3 regions of the Serratia sp. Res13-Sevr-LER1-36-b genome follow, and region 3 is predicted to be linked to each of the others. Evidence: predicted binding sites of a transcription regulator. Region 3 holds the regulator's gene; each other region holds the start of a gene.
What was found. Region 3 encodes CRP, which controls carbon source genes, mostly activating them, when cyclic AMP is high. Its sites were predicted from a motif close to ATGTGANNNNNNTCACAT; they were not measured.
Positions count from the first base shown of each region.

Region 1: cdd (cytidine deaminase) is a predicted target of CRP. The motif match lies at 2,221-2,238, and genes of this name have one in related genera.
Region 2: aaeR (HTH-type transcriptional activator AaeR) is a predicted target of CRP. The motif match lies at 2,232-2,249, and genes of this name have one in related genera.

Region 1 covers NZ_JADACK010000005.1:15,892-20,125, forward strand. The annotation lists gene IMQ33_RS01180 (NAD-dependent malic enzyme) at 1-1,121, opposite strand, end outside; gene cdd (cytidine deaminase) at 1,278-2,162, opposite strand; gene IMQ33_RS01190 (CidB/LrgB family autolysis modulator) at 2,300-2,995, opposite strand; gene IMQ33_RS01195 (CidA/LrgA family protein) at 2,992-3,399, opposite strand; gene IMQ33_RS01200 (MFS transporter) at 3,539-4,234, opposite strand, start outside.
Region 2 covers NZ_JADACK010000019.1:55,161-59,394, forward strand. The annotation lists gene aaeB (p-hydroxybenzoic acid efflux pump subunit AaeB) at 1-793, opposite strand, end outside; gene aaeA (p-hydroxybenzoic acid efflux pump subunit AaeA) at 793-1,728, opposite strand; gene aaeX (p-hydroxybenzoic acid efflux pump operon protein AaeX) at 1,736-1,939, opposite strand; gene aaeR (HTH-type transcriptional activator AaeR) at 2,267-3,178, shown strand; gene IMQ33_RS13600 (acetamidase/formamidase family protein) at 3,587-4,234, shown strand, end outside.
Region 3 covers NZ_JADACK010000045.1:7,794-12,027, forward strand. The annotation lists gene IMQ33_RS25810 (YccS/YhfK family putative transporter) at 1-1,148, opposite strand, end outside; gene crp (cAMP-activated global transcriptional regulator CRP) at 1,205-1,837, opposite strand; gene IMQ33_RS25820 (OsmC family protein) at 2,219-2,626, shown strand; gene IMQ33_RS25825 (LysR substrate-binding domain-containing protein) at 2,629-3,537, opposite strand; gene IMQ33_RS25830 (MFS transporter) at 3,729-4,234, shown strand, end outside.

The sequences.
Region 1 (4,234 bases), on a different contig from region 3:
AGGGAGATCGCATCGCTCTCCACCTGCCATTGATCCAGATTGGCACTTTTCTGCACCAGTTTGCTCTGGAAATCGAGCAGGTTCGGCAACTTATCCGTCAGCAGGCCAAAACGGTCAACCATAAACACGCGAGAGCGGGCTTCTTCTTCGCTCAACCCTTCGGATTTCATCTGGGCGATGATCTGCTCGGCAATACCACAACCTGCGGAACCGGCCCCCAGGAAGGCAACGGTTTGATCGCGCAATTGGCTGCCAGCGGCACGGCTGGCGGCAATCAGGCTGCCCAGCGTCACGGCGGCGGTGCCTTGGATATCGTCGTTAAAGCAGCACAGCTCATCACGATAGCGATTAAGCAGCGGCGTGGCGTTGTTCTGGGCGAAATCTTCAAACTGCAACAGCACGTTCGGCCAACGGCGTTTCACCGCCTGGATGAACTCTTCCACAAAGGCGTGATATTCATCGCCAGAAATACGCGGATGCCGCCACCCCATGTAGAGCGGATCGTTCAGGCGTTGCGGGTTGTTGGTGCCGACGTCCAGCACCACCGGCAAGGTATAGGCCGGGCTGATGCCGCCACAGGCGGTGTACAGAGAGAGTTTTCCGATTGGAATACCCATGCCCCCGATGCCCTGGTCGCCCAGGCCAAGGATGCGTTCCCCGTCGGTGACCACAATCACCTTAACGTTCTGCTTGGTGGCGTTTTGCAGCATATCGTCGATACGATCGCGGTTAGGGTAGGAAATGAACAGCCCACGCGCGCGGCGATAGATATCGGAGAAATGCTCACAGGCTTCACCCACGGTTGGCGTATAGATGATGGGCATCATCTCGCTCAGGTGCGAATCCAGCAGGCGATAGAACAGCGTTTCGTTGGTGTCCTGGATATTGCGCAGGTAGATGTGCTTGTCGTTATCGTTCTTGAAATCCTGATACTGCCGGTAAGCGCGTTCCACCTGTTCTTCGATGGTTTCTATCGCTTCCGGTAGCAGGCCGTGCAGGTTGAAGTTACTGCGTTCTTCTTCAGAAAAGGCGCTGCCTTTGTTCAGTAACGGGAACTCCAACAGAATGGGGCCAGCGTAGGGGATGTAGAGAGGGCGTTTGCTTTCGTATTCCAGTTCCATCAGTTTTACTCTTTGCCTAGGGTAAGCTTTATTACTGCCGATCCTAAGATATCGGCAAAATATGTACAGCATTTGTTAGTAAATAATGAGGAATTGTCGCTTGCTGCTGGTTTTTTAGCCGGATTGTGGCGGAGCACGGTGGCTCCGCCTGAGGGATCAGAAGGTGACGCGTTGGACGTCTTCGCAGCCCAAGGCCGCCAGGGTGGCGCGGGTGGCATCCCACTGGGTCAGGATTGCGCCTTCCGCTTCTGCCAATACGGCACGGCGGATTTTCTGGCAATCACCACCGGAGACATTCATCAGGATCAGCGCGGCCTGCAATGGCGGCAGGCTAGGGTTGAACGCGGCGTTTTCTGCATAGCGGCCAGCGTAAACCTTGCCGTCTTCGGCTTCCAGCGCTACGCCGCTATGGGCGGTGCTGTAAGGAGCATGGCTGCGGTTGGCGGCATCTAGGGCAGCTTTCGCCAATTCATCATCCAGCGTCAGTTGGAAACCGTGATCGACCGGATCCATCAGCAACTCGCTGATTTGCAGATCTTTCGGGCCGAAGGAGTAAGGCAGGTAATCGCCCAGCGTGGCGGTTGCCCGTGCAGGCAAGTGGATCTCCAACTCGGTGCCGCTGTTAAGCTCATTCATAAACTGGCGGCAGTGGCCGCATGGCGAGTAGTTGACGGTGACCGCGACCAGCTTGGCTTCGCCACGCAGCCAGGCATGCGTGACAGCGCACTGTTCCGCGTGCACGGTTTGTTGCATAGGTGCACCACGGAATTCCATGTTGCCACCAAAATACCAGTTGCCACTGACGCCACGCGCCACAGCCCCCACGTGGAAATGCGAAATCGGCGTTAACGAGCAGGCAGCCGCCAATGGCAGCAGAGCAAAGGCCAGAGCATCGTCATCCAACCCGCACTGTTGCTTGATCGCCGCAATCTGCTCGGCCTTGAACATGGCTGCGAAATCAGGCGCATCTAAATAAGGCAGCAGGGCGGATTGCAAGGCCGCAGGCAATTCGCTGTAGGCGGAGTGAAAGCGAGAATGCATAAGGAAGTCTCTCAACAAGTTAACGGGTTAACATTCTAGGCAACCGGCCCACAACAAAATGTGATTTGTATCTATTTTTTAATGAAACAGATGCAATGAAAACTATAAATGCGAGATGTATCGCAGGTTTTAAGCCGTTACCCAAACAGCCGCAGCAGTATCGGGAACACAAACGGCGCGGTCAGCGAAGTGATAATCCCGCAGATGACCAGAGCCAGCGAACTGAATGCGCCCTGTTGGTAATCCATTTCTACGCAGCGTGCTGTACCCAACGCATGCGAAGCGGTGCCCATCGCCAAACCGCGCGATGAATTGGTGTTGATCCGCAACAGACTCAGCAGCGAATGGCCGAAGACCGCCCCCAGAATACCGACAAAAATCACGCACACCGCGCTGATGGCCGGGATGCCGCCAATCGACTCGGCTACTGCCATGGCTATCGGGGTCGTCACCGATTTTGGCAAAATCGAGGCGGCAATTTCGGGTTTGGCTCCCATTAGCAGGGCAATGGCACCGCCGCTGATCATCGCGGTCATGCTGCCAATAAAGCAGACGGTGATGATGGATTTCCAACGCGCGCGGATCTGATGGATCTGCTCGTATAGCGGAAAGGCAAGGGCGACCACCGCCGGTTGCAGCAGATCGTTGAGGATTTTGCTGCCTTGAAAGTAGCGTTCATAAGGAATGCCGGTCAGCAACAGCAGCGGGATAATCACCGCCATTGAGACCAATAATGGGTTCAGTAACGGCATGTGGAGCTTTTGCGCCAGCTTGCGTGCCGCGTAAAATACCACCAGGGTCAGCGGTAAAGACCACCAGATATTTTGCATCATTGCTCATCCTCCGCATTTTTTGCTTTACCGAGGATGGGGCGCTCGCGGTGGAAGTAATGTGAAGTATAGCCAACCACCACAAATACCAGCAGCGTACTGATCAGGCAAGACACGATCAACGGAGCCAGATCGTCAACTATCTGGTCGTAATACTTCATGATACCGACGCCGATTGGCACAAACAGCAGCACCATATAGCGGATAAACAGATGGCAGCCAGGCTTGACCCATTTGGCCGGTAGAATTTGTGAGGAGAGCAGGGCAAACAGGATCAACATCCCGATAATGCTGCCGGGTATGGCGATCGGCAACAGCGCCGCAATGGCGTTACCGGCGAACAGGCTAAGGTAGATCAGCACGATCGCCCTGACATATTTCCAACACAGGTTAAATAGGTTGCCCATAGTGCATTCTCGTTGACGTTGACGCATTCATCATACAATTAAACTGTGAGCTACGCCACAAAACGCATCATGAATTCTCGCTATGCCTATCATGCCATTTTGGCAAGATCGTGGCCCACCTTAAGTGTAGCGGGCCAGGCTATTCCGCGCTGCTCAGGCTGGCAAGCGGCTTTTGCTGTTCCGCCAACCGATGGCCGAGGAAGAAGAACAGCAGGCTGAACAATGCAGCGGCGATCAACACCAGGAACATTACCGGCGGTGGCGCATAGCTCAGCAGGAAACCGCACATCACCGGGTTGATGGCCCCCCCCAGATTACTCAGGCTCTGCACGCCGTAATAGCTGCCTTTCAGGTGCGGCGGGGCGATAAAGTCGATAAACATATATTCAACCGGAATGACGATGATTTCCCCCAGGGTGAAAATCGCCATGGCCAGCACCCATAGCCATATCGAAAGGCCTGCCAGCATAAAGCCGATCAGCCCCAGGACGAAGAACAGCGTGCCCAGCATCAGCCAGCGCAGCATGTTGTCCTGGCGCATACCGCGACTCAGCAGATACTGCAGGGCGATCACGATGCAGGCGTTGACGATCATCACCACGCCAATCACTTTGTAAGCAAATTCGGCATCGCTAACGATGATCAGATACTGCGACAGATAGCCGGTAAATTGGCCAAACACCACCGCGCCTAACGTGCTGCCAAGGGTGAAATAAATCAGCCGCCGATCGCCGCGCAGCACATTCAACGTCTGGCGGAAGTTGAGAACCGACGGTGGAGTGTTGCCGGTGTCCTCTATCGGTGGCGATGGATAGCTGCGCAGGCGGAAGCTCAG
Region 2 (4,234 bases), on a different contig from region 3:
CCGGATGATTGAGCAAAATCAGGTAGGTTTCACAGGCCTGGGTGATCAACGTCAGCGAAAGCGTATGCAGCGCATGCAAGCGGCTGTTGACCCGCTGCCAGCGTGACGACTCCAACATCAAGTGACTGCGCATCCCGTTAATGGCGGTGGTGCTTTTAACCAGATCGCTCCAGGCGCGGTCGATCTCCTCTTTCTCTGCATCGCTGATACACATTTGCATCAGCTTGTACTGCCCCACAATAAGTTGATCTACCGCGCGATCGATATCCTGTTTGATCGAACGCGGGGAAAACAGCAAATCGGCCAGTATCGCACTAAGAATACCGAGTACGATCTCGCTACAGCGCTCTACGGCGAACTGTGGCGCGGCCAGCAGTGAAGTGGTGGTCGTTGCGGACGTGACGATGATAATCAGCGCCGTGTAGCCTGCCAGACCCCAGGCATAGGAGTTTTCGACCTTCACCAGCGAGGAGATCCAGACACAGACCCCCAGCCAGACGCAGCAAAGCATCAACATCACCACCGGTGCACGGGCACAGGTAACGATAATCAGCAAACCGACAAAACAGCCCATAAAGGTGCCGATAATACGCAGCCAGCCACGATAGCGAATGGCACCAGAGAAAGGTTCCCCCCCGGCGGCAAATGCCGGGCCGGCAGCCACAATGGCCGCCGTTAGCACCGACCAGCGCGGGGTTTCCAGATTGAGGTGGAAACCGACAAACAGGGCGAAGACGATTGCAAAGCTGAGCTTGCAGGCAAACCGCAGCCGCAGAAAGGTTGGGTTGTTCATTAGCCGAACTCGCGCAACCGATGCATCAGCCGGATAAACGGCGAGCCGCTGTCGATGCTACGATCGTTCTTACCAGTAATGACCACGGTCGCGGTGGTACCCGCCGGGTAAGAGTGCTGCTGATCTTTCTCATCGAGGATGATTTTTACCGGCACGCGCTGCGCCAGACGCACCCACTCCAGATTGCTGTCGATCGACGCCAGCCCTTTGCTGTTTGGGGTGCTGCTACTGTTATTCACCGCCGCGGCCAGGCTATCGACGGTGCCGTGCATAATGCGGTTGCTGCCCAGCGGGGTGATCTCGGCACGATCGCCTTTGCTCAACCCTTCAAGCTTGGTTTCTTCCAGATAGGCGATGACATAGAAGCTGTTTTTCTTCACCAGCGCCACCGCAGTAGAACCACGGGTGATAAATTCCCCCGCGTGGACGTTGAGGTTGGTGACCCAACCGTCTGCTGGCGCACGCACCGTGGTCCGTTCCAGATCCAGCTGCGCCAGATCGCGCACGGCGATCGCCTTGGCCAACTGATGCTGCACGGTTTGCAGCACGTTATTGGATTGGTCGATCTCTTCTTGTGACATCGCCTGGATCCCCAAGCGCACACGGCGGCCCGCTTCACGCTTCTTCTCGGCCGCCAGCGTCTGATAATAGGCCACATCGGCGTTGGCTTCGGCCAGTGCCTGTTGGTAACGTGGTTGGTCGATCACCATCAGGATCTGGCCCTGTTTCACCAGTTGGTTGTCGGTGATTGGCACGTCGGTCAGCAAACCGCTGACGTCCGGGGCAATCGCCACCACGTCGGCGGTGAATTTGGCATCACGCGTCCACGGCGACTCGGTGTAAAACGCCCAGGCCTTGAACACGGCGATGGCCGCCAGCAGGACCAGCAGCAAGGTGATCGCAATGCGAAGTATTTTTAATGACAGAGTTTTCACAGCAGCCTCAAACGAAAAGACACGAAATCAGATAAAACAAACAGCAATACAGCGCGGTATTGAACAACGCCGGATGCCAGACAAAATCGTAAATCCCGGTCGGCTGCAACAGGCGGCGTATGACGAAGAACAGGGCCAACGACGCTAACAGCTCAAAAAATACCGGTGGGAACGACAGTCCAAAAATGACCATAACCGGAAGCAAACTCATCACTTTATCCTTAATTGTTTACTACACCGGGGGTTTTCCCTGCTGATTTCACATTCCATTTACATTCTAGCGCACGGACGCCAAACGCTATGATCTGGTAGTTGACCAGGCCATAAACCTGAAAAAGGGTTAAGCTAACAGCAGGCTTCCGCGAGAGGGAATGTATGGATAACCGGAGGGATCGTGCAGCCACGGCAGTATACCGCGGCATGGCTGACCACGCTCAAGCGTTCAGAAGATCTTTACACCCGACGCGTTATATTAGCCTGCTTACTATCAACTCATCTATAATCTGTGATCTAAATCACTTTTAAGCCAGAGTGAACAATGGAAAGACTAAAACGGATGTCCGTGTTTGCCAAAGTCGTTGAATGTGGGTCATTTACCGCGGCGGCACGCCAGCTCGACATGAGTGTTTCATCCATCAGCCAGACAGTGTCCAAACTGGAAAATGATCTACAGGTGAAGCTGCTTAACCGCAGCACGCGCAGTATCGGCCTGACCGAAGCCGGTAAAATCTACTATCAGGGCTGCCGCCGCATGTTGCAGGAAGCCGCCGAGGTCCATGAACAACTTTATGCGCTGAACAATACGCCCATAGGCACGCTGCGCATCGGCAGTTCCTCCACTATGGCGCAAAACGTTCTGGCAACCATGACCGCCGACATGCTGCAAGAATATCCTGGCTTGACGGTTAATCTGGTCACCGGCATTCCGGCCCCGGATCTGATTGCCGATGGCCTGGACGTGGTGATCCGCACCGGCGAACTACAGGACTCCAGCCTGTTTTCCAAACGCCTGGGCTCGATGCCGATGGTGGTCTGTGCCGCCAAAAGCTACCTGACTCAACACGGGACACCGCAAAAACCGGCGGATATGGTGAATTTTTCCTGGTTGGAATACAGCGTACGGCCAGACAGTGAGTTTGAATTGATGGCTCCCGAAGGCATCAGCACGCGCATTTCCCCGCAGGGGCGCTTCGTGACCAACGATTCACAAACCATGATCCGTTGGCTCAAGGCCGGGGCCGGGATTGCCTATGCGCCACTGATGTGGGTCATCGAAGAGATTAAACGCGGTGAGATTGAGATCCTGTTCAAACGCTACCATTCAGAACCCCGCCCGGTTTACGCACTGTACACCGAGAAGGACAAGCTGCCGCTCAAGGTGCAGGTATGTATCAATTACCTGACGGAATACTTTAAACGCGTGGCGGAAGTGTATCAGGGCTATCGCTGAAGCTCCCCATTATCCCTGGAGTTCACTCCAGGGTAATAAGTTTGCTGTAGCTGATATATAGCGTTTACTGCTATAAAAACGATTACTCATTTTATTAATACCAATTATCGAAAGTATTTACCTTCATTTGATTCCCATTCTCTACTGAGAACTCTGCTGTATTCATTCGGGTTAACCGATCGGTTATGCGGAAATTTCCGCCATAGTTACGGGTAATAAACCACCGCAATAATTGTTTGAAGCATATCCTGCCAATCCAACCAAAATGCTCATTCTGCTACCGCTTTCGCGTGCTTGCTTACGCCCCTGCGGGTGTGATTTATTGATGAATTGGCGCTGGTTCGCCCAATTATCATTATCGCCATAAATAATAAAAACCAGGCTTCATTATTCATTATAGGAATCACCATGGAAAAGATCTCACGTACGAACGTGGTATATGCCATGTCGCGCGATAACGCCCCTGTGGCTACCGTTGCCAGCGGCAGCGACGTTTGTTTTGAAACCTGTGACTGCTTCGAAGATCAAATCGCCTCCGAACAGGCCGCCTTCACCGAACTGGACTGGAGCCGCATCAACCCGGCTACCGGGCCGGTTTACGTGCAGGATGCAAACCCCGGCGATGTGTTAAGGGTAGAAATTAAACGTATTACCCCAACCAGCCATCAGGCAGTCATGGTCACCGCTCCAGGCCTGGGCGTCATTGGCGATGAGTTGCAACAGCCACAGATCCGCACCGTGCCGCTGAAAGACGGCTTCGCATTGCTGCCCGGCGGCGTGCGTTGGCCGTTAAAGCCGATGATCGGCGTGATTGGCGTCGCCCCGGCCGAAGAGCCGGTCTCCTGCGGTACACCAGATGCCCACGGCGGCAACATGGACTGCAAAATCATCACCGAAGGCTGCACGCTGTGGCTGCCGGTTAACGTTCCCGGCGCGCTGTTTGCGCTCGGCGATCTGCATGCCGCAATGGGCGATGGCGAAGTCTCGGTATGCGGGCTGGAAATTCCCGGCGAAGTGGTGGTGAACCTGAGCGTAGTCAAAAACCGCGCGCTGCCA
Region 3 (4,234 bases):
AACAGCATGCCCAGGCTGCTGCCTGCCGCCAGAATGACCCCCAGCCTGGCTGCGTTGCGCAGGGCGTTGGATTTAAACGACAGATAGCTCACCACCGCGGGCCAGAACGGCAGACGTGACTGATTGGCCATCAGATTGCGACGGTAAAGCGGGTGCTGGGTGCGCAGCAGGCGTGCGATGCGGCTGAAGTGGTAATAGCAGAACTGACCAACCGGGTTATCGGCGTGCTGTGAGGCCACTTTTTCCAGCGCCGCCAGCTCATTCTTCATACTGAAACGCGCAGAGTGCCGATGATAGAGAATATCGTCGGCCACCACCCGCAGGCGCGTGGCGATCACCTGGGCGTTGCGGCGGATAATCGCTTCGGCCTGGCTTTGCTCTACCAGCTTTTGCACTTCTTCCGGCAGATGCAGGCTGACGGTAATGTGCTCTTGCAAATCGAGCGCCACCTGAAACGTACGTTGCAGGCGCTTTTGCTCCAGGTTATTGGCATGGGGCAGGAAATTAAGCTGTTGGTATAGCAGACTGATCAGATCCATCACTTTCTGTTGGCGTTGCAACAGCGGCGGCAGGGCAGTTTCTGGATCGGTATGTTGCGTCAGTAATGAGTATTTGGCTTCAAAATAGTCGGCCAACTGCATATACAGCTGGCTTAAGGATTCGCGCATCGGCTGCTCTTTCCACAGCTTGAACCAGGCCCAGGTAAACAACCCGTACCAGGCGGTGCCGACGATATACAGTAAAGGGGCATGCCAGATTGGCACGGTGCCTACCATGCTGAGGGAAAAGATGGCGGCAACCAGTGCGGCTGGTAGCAGGCGGGCATGCAGCGGACTGATCTCACCGCTGACGCCGAGCAACAGCGCCATTCCCAACATCAGTAAGGGCAGGGGAAGCTCCCACAGCAGGGCTTGTTGCAGCAGAAAGCTACTGAGTGCGAATAGGGATCCACCCACGACCAGGCGTTTGAAAAAGCGTTTGTGTGGCGTATCCAGCCCGGCAATGTTGCAGCAGGCGGGCACCAACGAGAACAGCATGCCGAGTTGCAGGTTGCCAATCAGCAAACCAAACGCCACCGGCAGGCACAACACCAGCGTTTGCCGCAGTGCGTAGTTGACTTCCGGGTGGTAGATCAGGCGGCGCCACATGGTTGGCTATTCAGTAGGTAAAGAAACGGCGCATTGCTGCACCGTTTCCCTGGGGATTAACGCGTACCGTACACGACAATGGTTTTGCCGTGCGCGGAGATCAGGTTTTGATCTTCGAGCATTTTCAAAATACGACCGACGGTTTCACGTGAGCAACCGACGATTTGGCCAATTTCCTGGCGGGTGATTTTGATCTGCATGCCGTCTGGGTGAGTCATGGCATCAGGTTGTTTTGCCAGGTTCAGCAAGGTCTGAGCAATGCGGCCGGTAACGTCAAGGAAGGCGAGGTTACCCACTTTCTCTGAGGTGACTTGCAGGCGGTTAGCCATCTGTGCGGACAGGCGCATCAGGATATCCGGGTTAACCTGGATCAACTGGCGGAATTTCTTGTAGGAAATTTCAGCCACTTCACAGGCGGTTTTGGCCCGTACCCAGGCGCTACGCTCCTGGCCTTCTTCAAATAATCCTAGCTCGCCGATGAAATCCCCCTGGTTAAGGTAGGACAGGATCATCTCTTTGCCTTCTTCATCTTTAATCAGCACCGCGACGGAGCCTTTGACGATGTAGTAAAGCGTTTCGGCCTTTTCACCTTGGTGAATCAGCGTACTCTTCGATGGATATTTGTGGATATGGCAATGAGACAGGAACCATTCGAGAGTCGGGTCTGTTTGCGGTTTGCCGAGAACCATTCGCTGTTATCCTCTGTTGTTATCGCTGCCTTGTATCACAGGGGTCAGAGTTCCCTGTAAAACGTGCTTATAGCCCGGTGTTTTAATTGTGGCTATCAACAGGTTTTGAGGCGTGTTATAGAAATACGCTTGTGCTCTAGCATATTAACTTGCAGGGAGAGCTGCAAGCTACATTCTGTTAACAAACCAATATAGGGGCCTTTCCTTGGACGTATCCCTGAAATCGGTGACCTGGAAAGAGTTATTGCGGCTCTGTTTGTAGCACAGAGTGAGGCGGGTGTCTTGTGTTGTCTCGCTTCAGCATGATTAGCATCAGGTTACGTTGCCAGAATGTATGCGAAAGCGTACCCTGTTTTTAAGAAATTAACCGGAGTGTGTAACATGCAGGCAAGAGTTAAGTGGGTAGAAGGGCTGACATTCCTGGGTGAGTCTGCGTCCGGCCACCAGGTGTTGATGGATGGCAACGCGGGCGATAAAGCGCCAAGCCCGATGGAAATGGTGTTGATGTCCGTTGGCGGCTGTAGCGCCATCGATGTGGTGTCGATCCTGCAAAAAGGGCGTAACGATGTGCGTGACTGCGAGGTTAAACTGACCTCCGAGCGTCGTGAAGAAGCACCGCGTCTGTTTACCCATATCAATCTGCATTTTATCGTCACCGGCAAAGGGCTGACCGACAAGATTGTGGAGCGCGCGGTGGATCTTTCCGCCGAGAAATACTGCTCCGTCTCCTTGATGTTGGGTAAAGCCGCCAGCATCACCCACAGCTTCGAAATCCGCGAAGTGGCCTGATCCTACCAAGGGTAGCGCAGGCAGTGGGCACGCAATAAATCAAGAAATCGCCGTGCCGTCACGGTTAGCGGCGATTTCTGTGAATACAGCACGCAATATTGCGCCTGCGGCAGCGTGTCGATAGGCAATGCCACCAGCCGATGCTGCAAATGGAACGGTGCACTCATCGCCCGCGCCACGATAGTCAAATAATCCGCCTCTAACACCATGTTCAAGCCACAGGTCACAGAGTCCGAGCGAATGGGCGAACGGGTCAATTGCTGATAGAAGGTGCCTAACATCGCGCGCAACTGCTGGTAATACCCCATATCGGTTTCCGGTAATAACCACTTGGCCTCACGCAGTTCGTCCAGCGAGGTTGCCTGCGCCAGTGGGTGCCCCTGGCGTGCGATAATGCAAAAAGAGGCGTTGAACAGCGGTTCACGCACCAGATCCTCCAACGGCAGTTCCGGGCTGACGGTACCCACGGCAAAATCCAGGCGGCCTTCGCGCAATGCTGGCAGCAGCGTAGACAGCTGTGCTTCGCGGATCAGCAGATTGGCCTGCGGAAACGGCTGTTTGAAGGCTTCGACCAGATCCGGTAATACCGTCAGGGCGAGTAGCGAAGAGCAGCCAATAGCGACGTTACCTTGCGAATGCTGATTCAACTGCTGGATCTCGTCGGCGGCGCGCTGCAATTCCTCCAGGATCAATTGCATTCGCAGGGCGAAGGCGCGGCCGGTTTCGGTCAGCGTCATTCCTTGGCTGCTGCGATTGATCAACTGGGTTTCCAGGATCTGTTCCAGTTCACGGATGGTACGGCTCACGGCAGGCTGAGACTGCTCCAGCGCGCGCGCCGCCCCGCGAATACTGCCGCTGCGGATCACCTGCTGGAAGACTTTCAACTGTTGTAACTTCGGTAAATAGCGCATTCCCCACCCTATCAATAAAAAGCATCACCCCTTACAAAACTGTATCTTATGCCGCTCGGCAAAAGGCGATAATTTCAGCGTGTTATTGTAAGTGACTGTTATTAAAACTATAAAGTGACCTTGATCACATTATTAAATACGCCGGCCCTGCGGGTGGGCTGCCTGGGTGATAACTTAAAGGGATATCGGCGATGAAAAATCGTTCGCTAATGATTTTTTTGCTGTTTGTGGGCTATGTCGTGGTGTACATCGATAAAACCGTGATGGGTTTTGCGCTGTTACCTATCGAACACGAATTCAATCTACAGCCGGAACAGCTGGGCTACATTACCGGGATGTTTTTCCTGGCGTATTCCCTGTTCCAGATACCGGCGGGCTGGCTCAATGACCGCTTTGGCTTTAAGAAAGTGCTGTGCAGTTCGTTACTGCTGCTGGGGGGATTTGCCCTGTGCTTCGGCATTCTGGGGTTCGGCCTGGGCCTGCTGGTGACGTTCCGCTTCCTGTCCGGTATTGGCCACTCCGGCTATCCGTGTTCCTGCGCCAAGGCGGTAGTGGCGAATTTCCCACTGGAACAGCGCACCTTCGCGCAGTCCATTCTGCTGTCCTCCGCCGGGTTGGCGATGACCGTCGGGCCGCTGGTCGCAGTCTATTGCCTGGATCACATCGGCTGGCGTGGGTCGTTCTCTGCGCTTGGCCT